2 regions of the Anaeromassilibacillus sp. SJQ-1 genome follow, and region 2 is predicted to be linked to the other one. Evidence: predicted binding sites of a transcription regulator. Region 2 holds the regulator's gene; the other holds the start of a gene.
What was found. The regulator NrdR, encoded in region 2, represses ribonucleotide reductase genes. The targets are predictions, from matches to a motif close to CACNANATNTNGTG.
Positions count from the first base shown of each region.

Region 1: ACGCCZ_RS14225 (anaerobic ribonucleoside triphosphate reductase) is a predicted target of NrdR. The motif match lies at 2,951-2,964, and genes of this name have one in related genera.

Region 1 is NZ_JBKEIV010000048.1:132,783-143,811, reverse strand. It holds gene ACGCCZ_RS14235 (hypothetical protein) at 1-2,074, shown strand, start outside; gene ACGCCZ_RS14230 (pentapeptide repeat-containing protein) at 2,090-2,701, shown strand; gene ACGCCZ_RS14225 (anaerobic ribonucleoside triphosphate reductase) at 3,152-5,467, shown strand; gene nrdD (anaerobic ribonucleoside-triphosphate reductase) at 5,494-5,688, shown strand; gene nrdG (anaerobic ribonucleoside-triphosphate reductase activating protein) at 5,669-6,178, shown strand; gene ACGCCZ_RS14210 (hypothetical protein) at 6,403-6,546, shown strand; gene ACGCCZ_RS14205 (hypothetical protein) at 6,617-6,847, shown strand; gene ACGCCZ_RS14200 (hypothetical protein) at 7,035-8,036, shown strand; gene ACGCCZ_RS14195 (ATP-binding cassette domain-containing protein) at 8,113-8,619, shown strand; gene ACGCCZ_RS14190 (hypothetical protein) at 8,616-9,050, shown strand; gene ACGCCZ_RS14185 (hypothetical protein) at 9,274-9,879, shown strand; gene ACGCCZ_RS14180 (TrpB-like pyridoxal phosphate-dependent enzyme) at 10,015-11,029, opposite strand, start outside.
Region 2 is NZ_JBKEIV010000010.1:115,905-126,933, forward strand. It holds gene mtnN (5'-methylthioadenosine/S-adenosylhomocysteine nucleosidase) at 1-607, opposite strand, end outside; gene ACGCCZ_RS03545 (Ger(x)C family spore germination protein) at 761-1,897, opposite strand; gene ACGCCZ_RS03550 (GerAB/ArcD/ProY family transporter) at 1,894-3,012, opposite strand; gene ACGCCZ_RS03555 (spore germination protein) at 3,009-4,484, opposite strand; gene ACGCCZ_RS03560 (DUF421 domain-containing protein) at 4,572-5,312, shown strand; gene ACGCCZ_RS03565 (DUF4363 family protein) at 5,309-5,689, shown strand; partial or broken gene ACGCCZ_RS03570 (ABC transporter permease) at 6,101-6,217, shown strand; gene ACGCCZ_RS03575 (helix-turn-helix domain-containing protein) at 6,655-6,861, shown strand; gene nrdR (transcriptional regulator NrdR) at 7,234-7,698, opposite strand; gene ACGCCZ_RS03585 (sugar phosphate isomerase/epimerase family protein) at 7,803-8,585, opposite strand; gene ACGCCZ_RS03590 (hypothetical protein) at 8,845-9,282, shown strand; gene ACGCCZ_RS03595 (ABC-F family ATP-binding cassette domain-containing protein) at 9,378-11,029, shown strand, end outside.

The DNA.
Region 1 (11,029 bases), on a different contig from region 2:
AGAGGCAAAGACTTATCCAAAGGTCTCTACAAAGCTGCATACAACGCCGCTTCCTAAGCTCGAGGAAATGGCAGACGACCAGAAAGAGGAAGAAATCGCTCAAACCGTGGCGGAAAAGAAAACGGTCGAAGAAGCGCCTGCGCCGGAGTGGGAACCCATCGTCCCAGAGGCGGAGCGCCGGACAGCCGAGCGTTTCTCACAGAAGGACGAGCCCCAGCGGCAGGAGGACAAAGAGGAAATTGTTCCGCCTTTGCCCAAGAAAAAGAAGAAATTTTCCATTATGGGAGAGGAAGAACCCGACAACGATCCACAGGAAGATCTCCCAGAGGAACCGGACGAACTCGACGACTATCAAAGGCCGTCCGATGCGCCGTCTGTTACACATGAGCTTGGTTCCAGCTTGCGGAAGCTCACCCTTCGCCTGGCGGTGACGGGAATTGTCACCGTGTTGTTGCTGGCCCTGGGGGTTCTCGGAGAGATGACCAGCCTGTTGCCAGAGGCGATCCGGTTTACATTGCCGACGCAAACCTATCTGATTTTAAACCTTATCTTCTTGGGGATTGCCTCCCTGTTTTGTTGGGTCACCATATTCAACGGGATCAAATCCATGGTCAGTCTGCAGGCCAACTCCGACAGCGGCGTGGCGGTTGCTGCGGTTGCAGCGCTGATTCAAAGTGTCGCCTTGCTTTTTGCACCCGAGAGCGTCGCTTCGTCGAGCGTCCATGCCTATGCAGCGTTGGCTTCTGCAGCGCTTTTCTTGAATACCGCGGGAAAATTTTCGCTCATCAAACGCATTCGGCACAACTTCCGCTTTGTCGCATCGCCGGATCAGAAATATGCGGTGCAATATTTCGATGACCACAATACGGCGTTGCAAATGGCAAAAGGTTGTGTAGCGGATACCCCTGCTATTGCGTATCAAAACAAAGCAGGTTTCCTAAAGCATTTTTTGAGTTTAAGTTATGAAAATGATCCCAGTGACCAAAGTTCGCACATCATTGCGCCCATTGGCGCTATCCTGTCGTTGGTACTCTGTATTGTATATTATGTTTTGAACCAGGACGTGATCGGTGCGATTACGGTGTTTGCAGCGGCCACATGTATCAGCGTACCGATGATGAACATGTTGAGTGTAAATCTTCCCCTCGCGCGGCTGAGCAAATTGGCGACACGCTGTGGAGCAATGGTGGTTGGGTATCCCGCTGTGGAACATTTTTCCACCGCCAATGCTGTGGTGTTGGATGCGAAGGATCTGTTCCCGAAGGGAACCGTGATTCTCAATGGCATTAAAACTTTTGGAGGGCAACGGATCGATGACGCCATTGTGGACGCAACTGCGCTGATGTGCGCGACAGGCGGCCCTCTGAGCGACTTGTTTGACCAAATCATCAAGAGCCACCACGATATGCTCCCAAAGATTGAAAACCTCAGCTATGAGGATGACAAAGGAGTCGTCGGTTGGGTATCGGGCCGCCGGATTCTGGTCGGAAACCGGGATTTAATCAAGGCGTATGGCATTGAGCCTCCGTCAAGGGATTACGAAGAAAAGTATTTGCTGGGCGGCAAACAGGTGGTATACTTGGCTTCGGGCGGAGATCTGGTTGCAATGTTTGTTCTCTCCTATAATTCGGACCGCCGCCGTGCGGCCGAGCTTCGCCGGATGGAGGACAACGGTATCAGCTTGATTGTGCGCACCTGTGACCCAAACATCACTCCACGCTTGCTGGCGCAGGTGTTTGATCTGGATGAACACGGTGTTCGCGTGTTGCCAGAACGCTTGGGCAAAGAATACATGGACCTGGTCGAGGAGCCGGATGAGCGTGTCGATGCTCTGTTGGCAACCAAAGGGCGTCCAACCGCTATGATGCGTATGCTGACGGCCTGTGTGCGGCAGCGCAGCAATATCTCTGTAGCGATTGCCCTACAGACCGTGGCGGTGGTTTTAGGTTTTCTGCTGGTGGCATTTCTGGCCTGTTATTCGGGCCTCAAACAACTCAGTACAGCCGCTCTGCTATTATTTGAACTGTTCTGGCTGGTAGCAGTGCTGATTGTTCCGCGGCTACGCAAGCCTTGACCGGAGGAGAACACCATGGAACTTGCATTGACGGCCAAACAATATGAGGGGCAGGACCTGGGCGATGTGGATTTTGCGGACCGGGAACTGCGCGGTGTGCGCTTTGTCAACTGCCGGTTTTACGGGGCGGCGATGAGTGGGTTGTTCACACGGGACTGTGCCTTTTTGAACTGCATTTTTTCGTTTGCCGCTTTGAATGGAAGCGTCCATATCGCTACCTTGTTCCAAAACTGTACGTTTAACGGAGCCAGTTTGTTTAGCGCAGAAATGAAGGACTGTAAGTGCAGTGGCAGCAGTTTTGCCGGCGCCAATCTAACAGGTTTCACGCTCCACGGCGGAAATTTTTCGGATACTGTCTTTGATGGCTGTGACCTGCGCATGATGGACCTACAAGGAATCTGCTTCTCTCATGCATTTTTTCAAGGCGCCAACTTGGAAAAAGCGGATCTACGCGGCTGTGACTGTTCGCATGCCGTATTTGCAGATGCTTTTTTGAAAGGAACGGATCTGCGCGGCGCCAAATTGAACGGTGTGGATGTGCGGAGGATGCGTTTCCAGAACACCCGAATCGATTTGGAGCAGGCGGTTCAGTTTGCGGAAAGTTTGGGATGCACACTATCCGGTTGACCAAAAGCACACAGGGAGGCCCTAGAACTCCTTTTGTATGGTTGGCGGATCGCAATTCCGGTGCTCCTAGCAGGAATGTTTAAAAAATTTTTTGGTACAAAATGGGAACAAATTATACAGAATGGAATCGACGCGCGGAGAGCAAGAACGGCTTCTTCCGCGCGTTTCCGGCGATTTGGGCCCTTTTTAGATGGGTGTTTTCAGTAAATACGACATCTAGTATTTGTCAGACTATATGTTGACATGAACCCCAATATGTAGTAAAATGCAATCCTGGTAAAAGGAGCTTGTAAATACAAATAAACGATGCGGGCAGAATAAAGCCAAAGAGAGCTGCTGGTAAGCGCACGGTGCAAAAAGTTTTTTGTACCCTTTGTGAAAAGGAAAAGCCGGCATCGGTCAGAAAGATTCCCCAGCGGACCGGAGAGCCGCCCGGAATATTCCCGCTGGATGTCGAAAGAGAGGATGGAAGCTGTGGCACTTCAAATAAAAAAGAGAAACGGCGTTGTGGTCGAGTTCAATGCCCAAAAGATTCGCAATGCCATTTTTAAAGCCAATGTTGCGGTTACCGATGAAGGAATGACCGGTGCAGCGTTGGATCAGTTGACGAAAAAGGTTGCAGATGCATTTACAGACAACGTGATCCCCACGGTAGAGGATGTACAGGACAAAGTGGAAGAGATGTTGATTGCGGCAGATTATGCTAAGACTGCAAAGGCGTACATCTTGTACCGCGCGGAGCATGCAAAGATTCGTCAGGCTGAAGGAGACCTGATGGATATTTATAAAGAGTTGACTTTTCGGGATGCGCGTGACGTGGACATCAAGCGCGAGAATGCAAACATCGATACCGATACAGCCATGGGAACCATGCTCAAGTATGGCTCTGAGGGCTCCAAGTACTTTATCAACAATTATGTACTGCCAAAGGATATTGCATCAGCGCACATCAACGGCGATATCCACATCCATGACGAAGATTTTTATATGCTGACAGAAACCTGCTGTCAGATTGATCTGCTCAAGCTTTTTAAGGGTGGATTTTGTACAGGGCACGGTTTCCTTCGGGAGCCGAACGACATCCGCAGTTATGCCGCGCTGGCGTGTATTGCAATTCAGGCCAATCAGAACGAAATGCACGGCGGACAGAGTATCCCCAATTTCGATTATTCCATGGCGCCGGGCGTTGCCAAGACCTTCCGCAAGGCGTACTATCGTGAACTGGCGAAATATCTCCATATCACAAAGGGAATGTCCATGAGCGATGCCAAGGCGTTGGCATCTACCGTTCAAAACGATCTGCCCGGCCCGGTAAAGCTCGGCAATACCGACGAATACGGCAAGGCGGTGATCGCTTATCTGCCGCGCCATCAACGGGAGAACGGCTTTGAAGAAATCACAGAAGCAGAGGCCCGTGAGGCGCATCAATATGCAGTGGAGGCGGCGACTACCAGTACAAATGATGCTACTTATCAGGCGATGGAAGCACTGGTGCACAATTTGAATACCATGCATTCCCGTGCAGGCGCCCAAGTGCCATTTTCCTCTTTGAACTACGGCACCGATACGTCCCCGGAGGCGCGTATGGTGATTCGAAACCTGTTGCTTGCCACAGACCGCGGCTTGGGCGACGGGGAAACCCCCATCTTCCCTGTGCAGATTTTTAAGGTGAAAGAGGGAATCAGTTACAACGAGGGAGATCCGAACTATGACCTCTTTAAACTGGCTTGCCGGGTAAGCGCAAAGCGGCTGTTCCCCAATTTCAGTTTCCTCGACGCGCCGTTCAACCTCCAGTATTACAAAGAAGGCGATTATGATACGGAGGTCTCCTATATGGGCTGCCGGACCCGTGTGATGGGCAATGTGCATGACCGTACACATGAGACTACGTGTGGGCGCGGCAATCTGAGTTTTACTTCCATCAATCTGCCCCGCATCGGTATTGAAGCAAAGGGCGACATCAAGCGTTTTTACGAGCTGCTCGACAAGCGCATTGATCTGGTGATTCGCCAGCTGTTACACCGGTTCCAGATTCAGTGCAGCAAGAAGGTGTACAATTACCCCTTTCTGATGGGACAGGGGGTTTGGCTGGATTCGGATAAGCTGGGCCCGGAAGATAATATTGCAGAGGTGCTCAAGCACGGTACGCTCAGCATCGGGTTTATCGGCTTGGCTGAAACCTTGAAGGCCCTAACCGGAAAGCATCATGGGGAGAGCGAAGAATGCCAAAAACTTGGTCTGGAGATCGTCGGCTATATGCGCAAGCGTATGGATGAGGAAAGTGAAAAGAGCGGGCTTAACTTTACGCTCTTGGCTACGCCTGCGGAAGGATTGTCCGGCCGTTTTGTCCGTATTGACAAAAAAAAGTATGGCATTATCCCTGGAATTACGGACCGCGAGTATTATACCAACAGTTTCCATATTCCGGTGTATTATCCGATCAATGCCTATCGAAAGATTCAGTTGGAAGCACCTTATCATGCGTTGACCAATGCAGGCCACATCAGTTATGTGGAATTGGATGGCGATACAGCGAAGAATGTGGATGCATTTGAGTCCATTATCCGCTGTATGAAGGAGGCCGGCATCGGGTACGGTTCGGTAAACCATCCGGTAGACCGTGACCCGATCTGTGGTTATACCGGCGTGATTGACGACGTTTGCCCGCGGTGTGGACGCCATGAAGGGGAAGGAATTTCCATGGAGAAGCTGGATGAGCTGCGCAAGCGCTATCCCGGCGTGCCACACTTTGCAGGAAAAACTTGAGTAAATGTTGATAGAACACATTTGGAATGAAAATAAATCTGAAAAGGAGTTTGATGATGATGGCAACGACTCATGTAACAGCAAATTTGGTCGGCGAGGGCGTCGGCTTTGAAAGAATCCGCAGGATTACCGGCTACTTGGTCGGCACGATGGACCGGTTCAACGATGCGAAGCGCGCGGAAGAACACGACCGTGTGAAGCATGGCCTCTCTAAGAATTAGCGGTATTGTACCGGAGTCGATTGTGGATGGAAAGGGCATCCGCTATGTGATCTTTACACAGGGATGCCCACACCACTGCCCCGGTTGCCATAACCCACAGACACATGATTTTTTCGGCGGCCATATGGTGGACACGGACGATCTTCTGGAGGAGCTGCGGGAGAACCCGCTGTTAAAAGGGGTGACCTTCAGCGGAGGAGAGCCTTTTTGTCAACCGGCGCCGTTGGCGGAGCTGGCGCGTAAAATCCACGCGTGCGGCCTGGACGTGACCGTCTATACGGGGTACACCTATGAGCAATTGATCGACCAGCACAATCCGGATACGGATGAACTGCTTCGGCAGGCGGATGTTTTGATTGACGGCCGCTACGAGCAGGACAAGCGCGACTTGACGCTCCGCTTCCGCGGGAGCAGCAACCAGCGTGTGATCGACATGAACCGCACCCGCGCAGAGGGGCGGGTTGTCACCGACCCGTTGGATGAAGAATAAAATCGAAGAGCCGTTGCCTTACAATCCCAAAAAGGGAATAAAAGGCAGCGGCTTTCTTTATTGCAAATTTGTAATATGTAAAAAATAACCTAAATATTGAAAAATTATCAAAAATGTTTTATTCTATATTTAGAAAAGATACTAACGGAGAGAAGTTTTCTCCAGCGCGCGGAAAAACTCTTTTAGGAAAGCATGCAAAACAGAAGTTGATAAGGAGGTTTATCATGAAAAAGACAATGCGACGGACAATTGCGGTCTTATGCATGGCCGCGACAGCAGTCACCTGCACGCTCCCGGCGTTTGCAGCTTCCGATGCGCTTATACGGGCGGCGAAACGCGGAAAAAACAGCGTTTGCGTTTACAATTGAAAACAGAGGAGGGTCTGTAAGTTCTCCGGATCCCGCCGATAAGGCGGATGGTTTACATGCATGGGTTTCCGTGGACAGGAATCCAGTATATTGGCCGTCAGAGGATGGCATTGTGTTCAGGGTGAGGAATGAGAAGCGGCAGTATGCTACAGAAGCAAAGACCTTTGACAATGGGGCGAAGGATACACTGGAATATTTAAGCGGACAGAATTATTATGGAACGAAATGGCTGTATGGGAGTATCGATGATACAAAGGCTGGCGATGATTCCCTTGTTGTAAGCGGGGAGCGGACCCCGTAAGAGTTTTTCGGGGGAATCAGCGATGGTTCCCCCCTTGCCGTAGTGGGAGGAATGATTGGTGAACTATAAAATGGTTTGTTGCGTTCTGGCCATATGTTTTTGCTTTTGTGCAACTTCATGCGTTAGAGATTCGGGGGAAAATTCTGAAACGATCTCTTCTTCCACATCCCTTTCCGATTCAAAAGAATTGGGAGAGAAAAAAATACATGAGGATATAACCTTCGAGCTGTCCCAAATTGAGAATGCAGGGAGAGCGCACGGTTCCAGTTATTCCGTAGAGAAAACGGATTTTGTATGGACACAGGTAAAGGATATTCTTTTAGAGGATAAAGAGATTGAAACAGAGCAGGAGCTATCGGAAGGATATACGTGCGCAACCTCTGATAGCGACCTTCTCACCGTGACCGGGGGTGGCAATATTTTTTTTGCCACAGATCGATATCTCAATAAGATAAGCCCGACCGTGACGGTTCAGGAAAATGCGCCCGGTTATAATGGGGATCATTTTGACGCCCAAAAGGATCTACCTTTTATGACGCAGGACCAAGCAATCAAAAAAGCGTTATCCTTGCTGGATAACCTCAAAATAACCAATATGGCCGTACAAAAGACATATGTTTTGGAGCACAGTCAATTGCAGAAGGAACAGGATGCATTAGCGGAAGCAGGGGAAGCCTGGACATTTGATAAAGAAAAAAATGAACGAATTCCAGTTGCGGTTCAGTATACGGAGGAAGATGACTTCTATTATTTCACCTTATGGGAGACGTTGGATGGGATCCATATTACCCCATATCCACACGGCTCTCCCGACGACGATTCCTATGTGACGGGCGCCAGAGCAGAGATGATCTTATCAAGCAGGGGAATCGAATATCTGTCTGTGGAAAGCCATTACATGGTCATGAATAAAGAAGAAGAAGAGGCGCTGATTCGCCCTGAACAGGCCATTCAAGCTTTAGAAAATAAGTATGATCAGATCATTCTTTCCAATCCGGTCACCGTGGAAAATATGTCCCTATTATATGTACCGGAAATTGTCAATAAAAATGAAAATAAATTTGAACTGACCCCTGTATGGGCCTTTTTTACAACAGAAGAGATTACAGCCCTCGGCGCAAAGGATAACAAGGCAATTAAAGAAACCATGGTTTATTTCAATGCGGTTAATGGGAAAGAAATTGTTTGAAGATCCCGAAACGCTGCCGGATATATCAATGTTTTGTCCTGTTAGAAAAATTGTTTGATGATCTGAACAGGAAGAGATGGAGTTAGAGATGCGTGTTTCTCTCAATCTGTTAAAAATGGATTTATTGCGCCTGGTAAAAAGTCTGGATTTTTGGGGAGGCATTGTGCTTATTTTCTTTTTTCTCTGGTTTGGAATATGGGATGATTTTAAGATCAGTTCCGCTGATGTCGTTTATTATGTTAGCCTGTCTCACCTGACTATTTTTTATCAATTATCGCTGGCTAAAAACAAGGTTGGCCACTATTCTATGGGGATGCGTCAAAGGCTGGGGATTGCGCAGTCGATTATGGAAAGGCCAAGGATATTGATTCTCGACGAGCCAATGAACGGGTTGGATGAGGATGGGGTAAGCGAGATGAGGAGCCTTTTTAATGATTTAAAAAGAAAGGGGACTACAATTGTTTTGGCAACGCACAATTTGGACGACATGAAAATCCTATGTGATTTTGTATACGAAATGAAAAAAGGCGTTTTACAGCCTAAGGGAGTTGGGCAATCCGGTGGGGATGGGGAACTTTCATGAGGCCAAAGTGGAAAAGGTTTCTTACCGTGGCGGCCGTTTTGGCTGCCCTCGTTTGTATCTGGTTCTTTACAGGAAATACGACGATACAAGGGGACGCCATCGACCGGCTGGTGATCTCTTCGATCCCACGGATGGATTTGCAGAAGGAGACGGAGAACCCGGAGGACATCCAGATGTTTGCCGGGCGCTGGAACCAGCTCCCCTGCTATCCGTCGCTCCCGCCGCTGGGCAACGGGACCATCGGATGGTTCCGGTTCCGCACAAGGGAAACCGGCAATGTCCACCGGGTATTTATCACCGGTTCCCACACGATCACTTTTGACAATCGGCCGTACTATACCCCGGTGGATTTGGGCCAGTGGTTTCCGGAGCTCTACCAATCCCTGGAGGATGTGCTGGAGGAGCCGTTTTCCTATGAGACTTCGTCATAAGCGAATGTTTCCATCGAATCCTTCCCGGACATGGAAGATCGAATCGAACCCGGTGGCAAGAAGAAGGGCTTTGAAGAGCACGATGTCGTTGTGAAAAAGATGCACATAAGGAAAAAACTTATAATGAGTGTGTTATTTTAAAGCTAGTAAATTTAAAGCTAATCAAGCGGAGAATGATTTGGCTTTTACCTTCGATGAAACCATTTGGATGGGAGGAAATCCGATGATCTGCATTCAAAACAAAAGAGGGACAGGCCGTGCGATTTTGTTGACCCTGTTTCTGGCGTTCCTTTTACCGGCGGGCGCCGCGCCGGCACAGGCGGCGGGCGGGACCAGCGTCTCAATGGATGGCAAAGATGTGAATTCCAGCACAGTGGTCGTTTTGCCAAAGGATGCAGCCGTAGCGTTTTCACTCAAGTTGAACGGAACTTATGGAAAGGGATATACCAGCGGGAATGGCACTGTGGCGCAGACCGGGACGGTGCAGCGGTTTGCCGACGGGCAGGCCGTCTATGCGGTCAAAGCGGTCGGGCAGCCGGGCGAGAGCGCGGGTCTGTACATCGACGGAGAAAAGATTTTGGAAATGAAAATTGCAGCGGGAGCGGTATGTCCCGCCTGCGGGGAGACGGACTGTGCGTTTGTCCAAGTGGAAGATGGAAGCTGGCGGACGGACGGCGAACAACGGGACTGTGTACATTATGCCTATGGGAAAGATACCCGCGAGGCAATGGACGTATATAATATCTATACATGTTCCAAATGCGGGGCATCCCCCAAAATGCAAACCGGGATTGCACACCGGTGGATCTGCCATGGTTCACGTGGGTAATGTGATTTCCTTTCCACAGAATACCGGATAAGTCAAAAACGGAAAAACAGAAGCTGGAACCCAAGATGGATTCCAGCTTCTGTTTTTCTATCGGATTTCAGGTTAAAAAAGAAGGTTGTATACAATACCATCGGATTACCGGCGTGCCGGCGCGGGATCGCGGGCAGGTTCCGCCGGGCGGCCGGGAATCTTTGGAAGGGAATCGAAGCCCGGCTGCAAGTCAGCGTCGGTCGGGATGTAATCGGTCATGGTCTTCTCCATGTAGGAGGTATAAGCGGCCATATCGAAGTAGCCGGTCCCGGTCAAGCCGAACAGGATGGTCTTTTCCTCGCCGGTCTCCTTGCACTTGAGGGCCTCGTCGATCGCCACGCGGATGGCGTGGGAGGACTCCGGTGCGGGAAGGATGGTCTCCACGCGCGCAAACAGCGTTGCCGCGTCGAATACCTTGGTCTGCTCGACGGAACGGGCTTCGTCGATCCAGCCGTCGTGGTAGAGTTTGGACACGATCGGGGACATGCCGTGGTAACGCAGACCGCCCGCATGGTTCGGAGAGGGGATGAACCCGCTGCCCAGGGTGTACATGCGCGCCAGCGGCGTGACCTTTCCGGTATCGCAATAGTCGTACGCATACAGGCCGCGGGTCAGGGACGGACAGGAGGCGGGCTCGACCGCGATGAAATACGGGTTCTTTTTGCCCAAAAGTTTATCTTGCATGAAGGGGGCGATCAAGCCGCCCAGGTTGGAACCGCCGCCAGCACAACCGATCACAATATCCGGGTACTCGCCGAGAATATCCATGGCCTTTTTGGCCTCCAGGCCGATGATGGACTGGTGCAATAGGACCTGGTTTAGAACCGAACCGAGCACATAACGGCACCCCTGGGTCGTGGTGGCCACTTCGATTGCTTCGGAGATCGCACAACCCAAGCTTCCCGTCGTGTCTGGATTGTTTGCCAGGATAGCGCGGCCCACCTGGGTGGTGTCGCTTGGACTGGGGATAACATTTGCACCAAAGGTCTGCATAATCGCCTTGCGGTATGGCTTTTGATTATAAGAGCCCTTTACCATAAAGACGGTTAGTGGGATTCCAAAATATCCGCACGCTTCAGCAAGGGCGGTTCCCCACTGCCCGGCGCCGGTTTCCGTGGTC
Region 2 (11,029 bases):
CAATTCCACTATATGCAGCTGTGTCCGTAACACATCTGATTGAAATAAACGGTATGCTGTTCACGTAACACACATGAGCAATACTTGCAGTTTCCATGTCCACCGTTAAAGGGGTGAATTCACTATTGATTTTTTGCCTTCCCTCATCGGTTATAAAGGATTCCCCTGTAACCATCCGTCCCCAAAACACATGTCCTTCTTGTCGTAATTTTTTGACGGCAACTTTAGTTAGTTCTATCAGTTCACGATCTGCTTGAAAAAAAATCGACTTCATCCCAGGATGAAATTCCGTCAAAATGTCGGCGGCAACATCATGGTAGCAAACTTCCGTAGAAATCACTGTATCAAATATTTCAAGTTTAGGATCCATTCCGCCCGCTGTCCCAGAATTAATAATCATATTTACACCGAATAGGTCTATTAAAATTTGTGACGCTATGGCGGCATTTACCTTACATACCCCCGAAAACAAAGCAACAACTTTGATTCCTTCTACCTGTCCTTCATAGAACCTCAGCATGGCCCTTTCAGTCACTTTACAAACGTTTAATATTGGCAAGAATGGCTCAAGCTCTACATCTCCAGCACATACGATTCCAACTTTCACGACTACTACCCTCACAAATTGAAATGTGTTAGGTTTATTATACAATTCAATTTGACGTATTTCAACAGATACAAATCAGTAAAATCGACGAAATCTTTTCGGAGACAATGAAGGTAAAAGGATTTTGAAAGTACCCAACAATCTTTGTCCCCTTTACATATTCACATCACTCTGTAGTCCGGTAATCTCTTGTCCACCACGCCGTAGTTGAATTTCTACATGCACTTCATAACCTGCTTCAGCCATTTCTTCATTCCAATTTGTCCCATGTTGTTTCCAATAGCTTGGATACGTTTGATACACACGACGGCCAAAATTGAAGATATCGCTGTGATTTTCCTGTATGCATGCAGCAATGACCTCTTCGCAGTTCTGCTTGAGCTGCTCTTCCAGGAGTTCTCCTACCTCTTCATACATTTTATTATCCAACGACCTGCCACTCGGCATATCTGCTGCGCCAATGGTCGCGCCACCTTTTACCTCAATCAGAAAATGCAGAGTTTCTCCTGCAACTTGGGGCGTAATTTGGGTCTTTGCTTCTTCCAGCTCCAATGTAACCCGTCCAATCTCCGGTGACTCGACCACTGCAGTCCCATTGCGCAATCTTCCATTTAACAACAACAGGCCTCTGGTTTCCCGCTCATCTAAATCTGCAACCAGCTGATCTCCGGAAAACACTGCTGTACCACTGGAAACCACCGCCTCGCCTTCTTGCCGGACAATGGGAAGATAGGGAGAAGACCCTTCGCCACGCAGCTGATTGATGACATCCAAAGTCTCTGTCTGAACAGTCTCCCCATTGTACCTCCCGCCCTTGGCAAGTTCCGCAATATCACGAGCCTGCATGTACTTGCCATCCTCTTGTTTGGTACTGAGGATTTCTTCTGCAAGATGGTCTGCCATTAAAATATTGACCGTAGGATGGGACTCCGGATAACGGATAAAAAAGTCCATCACATGGCTGAGCCCTTCTTCTGCACAGCTGCGTCCCAACACTAGAATCAAACTGTGACTATACAGCGGTTTTTTCCCATTAAACAGCGTAACCGCATTGAGTGCATCCATTGCGGAATCTCCCTCGCCCTTTATAATGGTTACCACATTCTCTTCCTGATTGCTTACCTGTGTTACTTGGACGGTTGCCCGGTACGTCCCAGATTCATAGTCAATACCGATTCCCTGTATCAGTGAACGTTGACTTAATTGTACTTGATAACTACATCCCTGTAGGAAGAGGAACGATGTCAGCATGAGAACCACCACCGCTGTCCGTATAATGGACTTTTTCACGCTTCTCCCTCCCCTTCCTGCGTTTTTGCAGGAATTCTTTTCTTTTTCCGTACCAAATCAATCAGTAATAGAACCAATGGTATCCCAACCGCTGCTGTAACCGTGATTGTAAACAGAAGAGGAACCCCATAAAAGATTTTTTGTAACGGCAACGATCGTGTCACAGTTATTGAAAGAATTGCTACCAGTGAAGCAGCTATAGGCAAAGCAATCCGGCTAACTTTCTTATTGGCTACTTTTCGCAAGCATGCCATAAACAGATAGGCATCTGTAGACATCTGGATAAAAAGCCCTGCAACCCAGATAGTGATAAATACCACATCCAGACGCTCTAATACACCTGCATCCGCCAGAGAGGCGGCTGTATAGACCGGGAACAACTGGTTCTTCAGGTAACTTCCCCCTACGCCAATCATTCCCAACAGTAGGAAAATCATCAAACCATAGATGCTAACATTCCAAATGCAAAACTTTAATTTTTTCTTTCCATTCACCCGCGGAAGCAACAGGGCCATCGTGGTAAATCCTGTGCTGCGTGCCAGAAAGAGTGTTGTTCCAACGATCGTCTGCTTAGGGCCATTATATAGAAAGGGATCATAGTTAATCATCTGAATTTTGGGCAGTAAGGCCACGCCGATCCATACCATCCCGATAACGATAATTGCCAATGCAAAACCCGCGGTGCGCGCTACGGCTTCAATCCCTTGATATGCCGCATAGCACACTACTGCGATAAACGTCAAGGCGATTAACCAAACCGGCATCAGCGGTTCCATGATATTGTTTAAAAAAATCTGGAAAAAGGAGAGATAATAGCTGTCGATCGCCATGAAGTATAGCCCGTAAAATACGGCCAGCAGAATTAATCCCGGCTTTCCTACCAGCCGTTCTCCGCTGTCCAAAATGTTTTCCTGTGGATTCCGGCGATGCAAAAAATAAAGCGGAAGAATCAGGACAAAATTCAGTCCTAACGCCAACAGGGCGGAAAGAATATTATCCATCATATTCTCTCCACCACCTAACAAAGTGTTATGCGTAAGCATAATTACACTTCGATTGACAAATAAGATGGCAAAGAGCTGTCCTGCACTGATACAATATCGTTTCTGCGTCATAGTTGCTTCCCTTTTTGATCTGAATTTTTAATTTCGGAACCGGGCATGTTTTGTACCATTTCAACATCCCTGGCAAGAACACGCCAGCTTGCGCGGATAAGGACGTCGCGCATACTGCGAAGATGGAAAGGTGAGATCGGAGCGCTGTATGGAATCCGATAGACCATCTCCGCACAAATGTTGACCAACAATACCATCAGACACAACGCCAATCCCCAGAAGCCCAGGGTACCGCCTACTATAATGAATATGAAACGCATAATCGTAACCGGTCCGTAGAGGTTGGGCGTTACGTAGGATGCTGTAGCCGTCAATGCAATCACCATCAAGGTAGGAGCCCCTACTAGGCCGGAGGTCACCGCCGTTTCCCCGATGACCAGTGCGCCAACAATACTTACTGCATTGCTGAGCGGTTGCGGTACACGTAAACCAGCTTCACGCATAATCTCATAGAGAAAATGGATTACAATCGCTTCCAACATCACAGGGAAAGGGGTTGTTGCTTCGGACTGCGCGATCTTGAGCATCAACGCTTCTGGAAGCAATTCTGGGTGGAACGTTGTTGCGGAAACATAAAATCCCGGTAAAAATACCGCCAAAAAGAATGAAAAAAACTTTAGCCAACGAGTAAATGTGGCGTAAAAAGGACGGAACGCATAGTCATCAAAGCTCTGAAAATTTTCGATGAACAGATGTGGAACGATTAGAACATTGGGAGTTCCATCGATAATAACCGCCACTCGGCCCTCATTGATCTTTCCGCATACTGTGTCCGGCCGCTCCGACAGTCCGACTCCGCTGAAAATAAAATGGCTGTTTCGCCGTACCAGCTGTGGAGAAATATACCCCGCAGCCAACACCGTATCGATCTGTAGATCGTTTAATCGCTTTCGTACCTTGCTAAGAACTCCTGGAGACACTGAATCCCGCAGATAGCACAGACAGATATTGGTTTTGCTTTCTTTTCCCACCGTAAATATCTCAAATTTGAGTTTTGGGGTGTGCATTCTCCTGCGGATCATGGACATATTGATCAAAAACGGTTCTACAAATCCCTCCCGTGATCCACGTTGCGTCACTTCGTTCTGTGGTTCGGAGATCCCTCGGAAGGAAAAACCCTGTACACTAAAAGCCATCATACGGATACATCCGTCGATTGCAAGCAGAGCGAAACCATTCATCAATTTCTGCATCGCAGCGTCGTATGTGTCCACCTCTGCCTGATCCACTGTCGCCAATGTATTGTCACGAATGTACTCAAATTTTTTGACCGGGTCTTGGTCCAGTATGGTTGCATGCATGATTGGATTCATGATTCCTTGTACAATCACCTGCTTATTAACCATCCCTTCCAAGGTAAGAAGAGCCGCATCTGTTCCGGTGATTTGAAATTGGCGCACAATAAAGTCAGCGCTTCCATCAAACTGCTGATTAAAATAGGATAAGTTTTCTTTTAGAGAAGCTGTCATCATCGCAATCACCTCATCACGGTTAACTTTGCCAAACTTGCTTCTATTTATGCATGAGAATCCTTTGGCCAAATGCTTCGCATAAATCGTTTGAATCAGTCCATACTGAATATGGAAACAAAACTTCGAGAGAATGGTGGCATTGCAATGATTATTTCTCTTATTCGTACCCTGCTGCTATACATAGTGATTATTATAGCAGTGAGGCTTATGGGCAAACGCCAGATCAGTGAACTACAGACCAGCGAGCTGGTGGTAACCCTCCTGATCTCCGACATTGCGGCAATTCCTATGCAGGATACCGGACAACCATTGGTGAGTGGTTTTATCCCCATTGCAGTGTTGGTGATGTGTGAAATTGCCGTCTCTGTTCTCATGCTTAAGATTCCAAAATTCCGTCGCTTGGTCTGTGGAAGGCCGATTGTTGTTATTAGCGATGGACGGTTGATTCAATCAGAGATGAAACGCCTGCGTATGTCTACGGAAGATTTAGGCGAGCAGCTTCGTCAAAAAAGTGTTTTCAGCTTGGAGGATGTTGCTTATGCCATCATCGAAACGAACGGCAAGCTTAGTGTAATCAAAAAGCCGGACAAGGAGACTCCAACCGCCGGCATGATGGGAGTCGCCCTCCCAAATACGGGGATTGAAACCGTAGTGATCAGCGATGGAGTTATCTCTGAATTTGCGACCAAACTCTGTAATAAAAGTTCCGAATGGATTCTTGGTATTCTTCACGCCAAGAATATCAAGCTGGAAGATGTGTTCATCATGACAGCCAACACAAAAGGAGATTACAATATCATTCCGAAAGAAAAGGAGGCGGTATCATGAGACGGCTCTGGGCCGCAGCAATTATATTAGTGATTCTGCTTGCCCTCTGTACCTGGGGATTGAGCACAACCATGAGCCTATCGGATGAATTGAATCACACGTTACAGGAAGCTTATACCGCCGCAGAGGAAGGCAATCTTGTCCGCGCGCAAGAGTTGAGTAATGAAGCACAAACCCATTGGAAGAAATTCCATCGGATTCTGTCCACATATATTCAGCACACACGTTTAGAAGAAATCGATCTATCCCTTGCATCTTTATCCCCACTGTTACAACATGGAGCCGTGGATGCGTTCAGTTCCGAGTGTGCTCGTACTGCCGCACAAATTGCCAGCTTGAGAGAGGCCGAAATGCCTATTTTAGAGAATATTTTGTAGTTTTTCCTCCTTTCTTTTTCATCCTATCCTAAAAAGGACTGTCCTGCTGTATATTTATCAGCAAGACAGTCTTTTTTCTGATATTTATAAATATCACCGATAATGCATTCTATTTTTATATATTTATGCATTGATTTCACTTATAAACAGCATCAAAACTGGAATTGAGAAAACCATGAAAAACACTACAAAAATTTACGACCTAGGACGAATTGGTGCAGAGGTGTTCCCCCAGTTCCCCTTTTGCCTTTATCACAGCGCGGATTTTCTTGCTTGTATCTTTGCATATCATTTGTTCAAGATGGGTTCTGACGGGTGGGCTTCAACATACTTCGCGCAAGATGGCTCCTCAAAATATCGAATCGCAGGAAGCCCTTTTCCCAACAACAATTTTCTTTATGATGTTAAAAAATCGGTCTATTCGTTTGGGGAATTGCTAAAAACACAAAAAATGCAAGTGGAATTGCCTGTATTGTGTATTTCCCTATGTTTATTTTTTCGGGGGCAACATTCCCTTACCTCCCTACTGAGAAGAAAAGGCGAAAATGAACCATTCCGCAGAATATAAGGAGCGATCGAGAATATGTTTCCCGCCTTTTGTAAAGTCGTTCTCTGCAAAGCGGCATTTAGCGCATATCGGGATTTTGGACGGAAGCAGAAGCAGGAAGTATCTTTTGATTATCTAATGTCTGAAACACCTTTTAAACCTTTTACAACAGACAACTACTTTAATCGTGCGATAAACTGACCGCCTTTGTCGTGCAAGGACAAGAAGTTATGACGGTAAGCAGAAGATTAGCAAACACATTATGCAGATTTCCGGTGCAAAGACACATTGTCCTACTTTTTTCTTGGCTATACGGACGAAAAAGTTGGGAACATGCATGGGCACAACAGAAGCACAGCAAATTACTAGAAGTTGGTGGTATCAAAATGGCTAAGAAAGGAATAGGAGAAAACCGAGCATGAGGAATAAGAAGCTGATACCCTTTGAGGTAATCGAAAAAGCCCTTGACGGAGAAGGGGAAGAGGTAGACGCAGTATTGCAGCGCTATGCCAAACGTATCAAATATCTGTCAACCTATCAAGGGCATCATATCAACGATGATATACAGAACAGGTTAAAGGTTAAACCGGTTGAAACCTTATTGAAGTTTCGCTTCAACCGATAGGAGGTAGCAAAAACAGAAAAAGCTATCAAGGGTAAACTCATACCCTTGACAGCTTTTGTGTCTTTGCTTTTGGGATGTCAAGAGGACGAAATCAGTAAACTGCTTTCGCCCTCAATTTATTATGGGATTGTTACGCAGTAGAGATTGATTTTCCTTTGATTTATGGGGGATTCAGAACGTTAAAATAACAGAGTAAGTTTTTTGTCTGCCCTTAAAAATCGGCTTCTATTGCGTAACAGGAAAGAAAAGGCAGGCAAAAAGCAATTACTTCTTACCCGTCTTTCTTTGCACTCTGTATGGCTGCTACCCTTTTATCCGTTTGTTGATACTTGTCATGAGTAGCTACCGAAAAGCGCCATCCTTTTTGATTTTTCATGGTGCTCTACGCGCTTTTAACATGCGATCCAGTTCTTCCTTGAATGTTGCAATATCTTTAAATTCCCGGTACACAGAAGCAAAGCGTACATAAGCTACTTCATCAATATTTTTTAGCTTTTCCATCGCATATTTTCCAATCAAGCTGGATGGAACCTCTCGATCCAATGAATTTTGTAAACTCCCCTCGATCTCATCCACCAGCCGTTCCAAAGTATCGATGGAAACCGGTCGTTTCTCACAAGCACGTAGAAGACCATTCAACAATTTATTGCGGTCAAAACTTTCACGGGATTTATCCTTTTTAATCACAATGATGGGAACCGTTTCAATCACCTCATAGGTCGTAAAACGTTTGCCACATTTTAAGCATTCCCTACGCCGCCGAATGCGTTCTCCTTCGTCCGTAGGGCGAGAATCGATCACTTTACTTTCATCATAACCACAATACGGACATTTCACAGCTATAACCCCTCCACAACAAATTTTGTATGGTTTTATCAAATTGTAGCATATTTGTAAGAAAAAATGCAAGCCGTTTTATATGAATATGGTGTATTTTTCCTTCATGTCAGCTGTTGGACAATCTCTCTCGCTTCCTGTAACTCTGTAAGGTTTGAAAAGTTTTTCCGATAAACCTCGATAATCAGATCGCCTTGGTAATGAAACTCCAGCAATAGATTGCGAAACCGCTGGAAATCAACCGTCCCCCGTCCGGGAAGCAAACAGTCATAGCCGGGTGCGTTGTCGTTGATGTGCACATGGATGATCCGTTCTCCCATGGCTTCACACATCGTGAAAGGGTCTTGCCCTGCCCGCACAGCCTGTTTCAAATCGATGACAAAGGCACATTCCTCTCCAAGATAGTCGCGCATCCGGCGGATAAATCCTGGCGACTCACTGCGGAATTTATTGACATTCTCCTGCGCTACTGTGATACCATAGCTCTGCCCCAGTTCGAAAAGGGCTGCATATCGCTCAAAATAGGTCGATTCCGAAATGTTGGCGCTGGCATAGTCCCGCTGGCCATGTAGCACAACGATGGATGCCCCCAAGTGGTTTGCTGCTTCAAAATAATGCTTATAAAACTCCAAACTATCCTGAAAACGCCGTTCATATTCGGAAAATAACAAAAAGCCTTCATAACCAGATGTAAACGGATGTACCGACTTGATCTCTGCCCCATAAACATCTGCCATTGTTCGCAATTCACGCAGATAATTTGGCGTAAACTCTGAAAAGGTATTTAAAAACACTTCAAACAACCGGAAATCCATTGAAAGCAATGTCTGAAAGGAACGTTCCAATTCCAACGGATATAAACAGGCCGTGGAAATTCCCATTCGCATGATTGATACACCTCATCTTCCTACTGCTAACTATGAGCCATACTTTACAAGAAACTACTGTATCCTTCGAAAATATAAAGTAATTTTTCATCTAATTTTGATTCCTTAAAGGATTGGTCAACTAAAAATACCCGTTCATATTTTGTCAGCCTATGCTTACACTGCGATGTTTATTATACCATTCGTCCTTCAAAAAAGCCAGGTTAATCGTATAGAAGTCCGCACATACTAATGAAAAAAAGAAAGGCGGCATAAAACGATGGTACAAAATCAAAATGTTCAACTTTTAAAAGAGTTATATCAGGCTTCTCATATGGGGATCGAGGCGGCCAATCTGGTCACTCCCAAAGTAAAGGACGAAGGCCTTCGCGAAGAGATTGAACGGCAGCGTCAGACTTACAAAGGCCTTGCGGTCAAAACAGAACGTATGCTGGCAGAGGCCGGAGAAACCCCGGACCCCGAATCCGCCATGAAAAAAGCGATGCTCTGGGGTTCCGTTCAAATGAATACGCTTATGGATTCCTCTCCAACTCATATTGCTGAAATGATGATCAATGGGACAACTATGGGAATTGTAGATATGACCAAAAAACTCAATCAGCTCGATGAAGCCGATGCCGGCGCAAAAAAACTTGCAGAAGAATTTATTCGTGGACAGCAGAAATCGATTGAAGTATTAAAGCAGCATCTATCTTGATTTCACGCTTTGAATTCTTTATAATGGTAGGGAACGCCCATTGGCGTTCCCTATTTTTATGGCCAGGCCACCTGGCCTGCAAAAGGAGAATTTTCATGGCTTTGCTGAGTGCAAGCAATTTGAATAAATCCTATGGAACCGATTTAGTATTTCAAAATGCCTCCTTTGAAATCCAGGAAAATGACCGTGTCGGTTTGGTGGGCGTCAATGGTTCAGGAAAGACAACGCTGTTTAAGATTCTAACTGGGGAGATTGACGCGGATCGTGGCGAAATCTATCAGGCAAACGCCACCGTGTTGGGCTATATGGAGCAGCATGTCTGTCGCGATTTGGAACGCAGTGCATATAGTGAGGTTCTCACGGTTTTTTCCAGCCTTCTGGCAATGGAAAAGGAACTGGAAGAAATCAATCATGCATTGCAAGCACATCCTTCCGACGAACTGATTGACCGGCAAGCGCTCCTCAACGACCAATTTGTCCGCCAGGGAGGGCTCACCTGCCGGGCACGGGCACGTTCTACTCTTTTGGGCCTTGGTTTTGACGATGAGCAAATGGGAATGCCGATCGGTGTGCTGAGTGGCGGCCAAAAAGCAAAATTGCAGTTGGCTAAAATGTTGCTCTGTGGCGCCAACCTCCTACTTCTGGATGAGCCAACCAACCATCTGGACATTCCATCCGTGGAATGGCTGGAAGATTTTCTTCGCGCCTATTCAGGCGCATTTATCGTTATCTCACATGATCGATATTTTCTGGACCGCATTACAAACCGTACCTTCGAGATGGAAAATCACAAACTAACCCTCTATAAGGGGAACTATACCAATTATCTCCGCCAAAAGGAAGAGGACAACCTCGCGGTCCAGCGCAAATATGAGAATACAACGCGCGAGATTCACCGTTTGGAAGGGATTGTCGCACAACAGCGGCAGTGGAACCGGGAAAAGAATATCAAGACAGCAGAAAGCAAATTGAAGATGATCGAACGACTGGAAAGTACATTGGAGCGTCCAGATGAAGAAGTCGAATCCATCCACTTTGATTTTGGAATCCGGCAGCGTGGCGGCAATGATGTGCTTTCGGTGGAAAATTTGTCCCTTTCTTTTGGAGAGAAAAAGCTCTTCCAAGACGTCAATATGCATATTCGCCGCGGAGAACGGGTTTTTTTAATCGGCCCCAATGGTTGCGGAAAAACCTCCCTTTTCAAGACCCTTTTGGGGATAAATCACCCTACAAAGGGAGAAGTTCGCTTTGGCGCAGGAATCGAGACGGGATATTACGACCAGATTCAGGAAGGCCTTCATCCCGAAAAGAACGTATTGGATGAAATATGGGATAGCTATCCTCAGATGACGCAGACAGAAATCCGAAACGCTTTGGCAGTCTTTCTCTTTAGAGGAGAAGATGTATTCAAAAGTGTTGCCTCGCTCTCCGGCGGCGAACGTGCGCGTGTGTTATTGCTTCGTTTGATGCTCTCGCGCGATAACTTTTTGCTTCTTGACGAACCGACCAACCATTTGGACATCGGTTCCTGTGAAGCGCTTGAAACCGCTTTGCAAAGTTACGAGGGCACATTGTTGATTGTATCGCACGACCGTTATCTCATCAATAAAATAGCAGATCGCGTCTATTTCTTAGACGAAACAGGTGTGAAGGAATACATCGGAAACTATGACAGTTATCTGGAAAAAGCCAAGGCTACTGCCGTTCAGGAAACCCAAAAAGCCGCTCCGAAAGTAAACGCGTATAA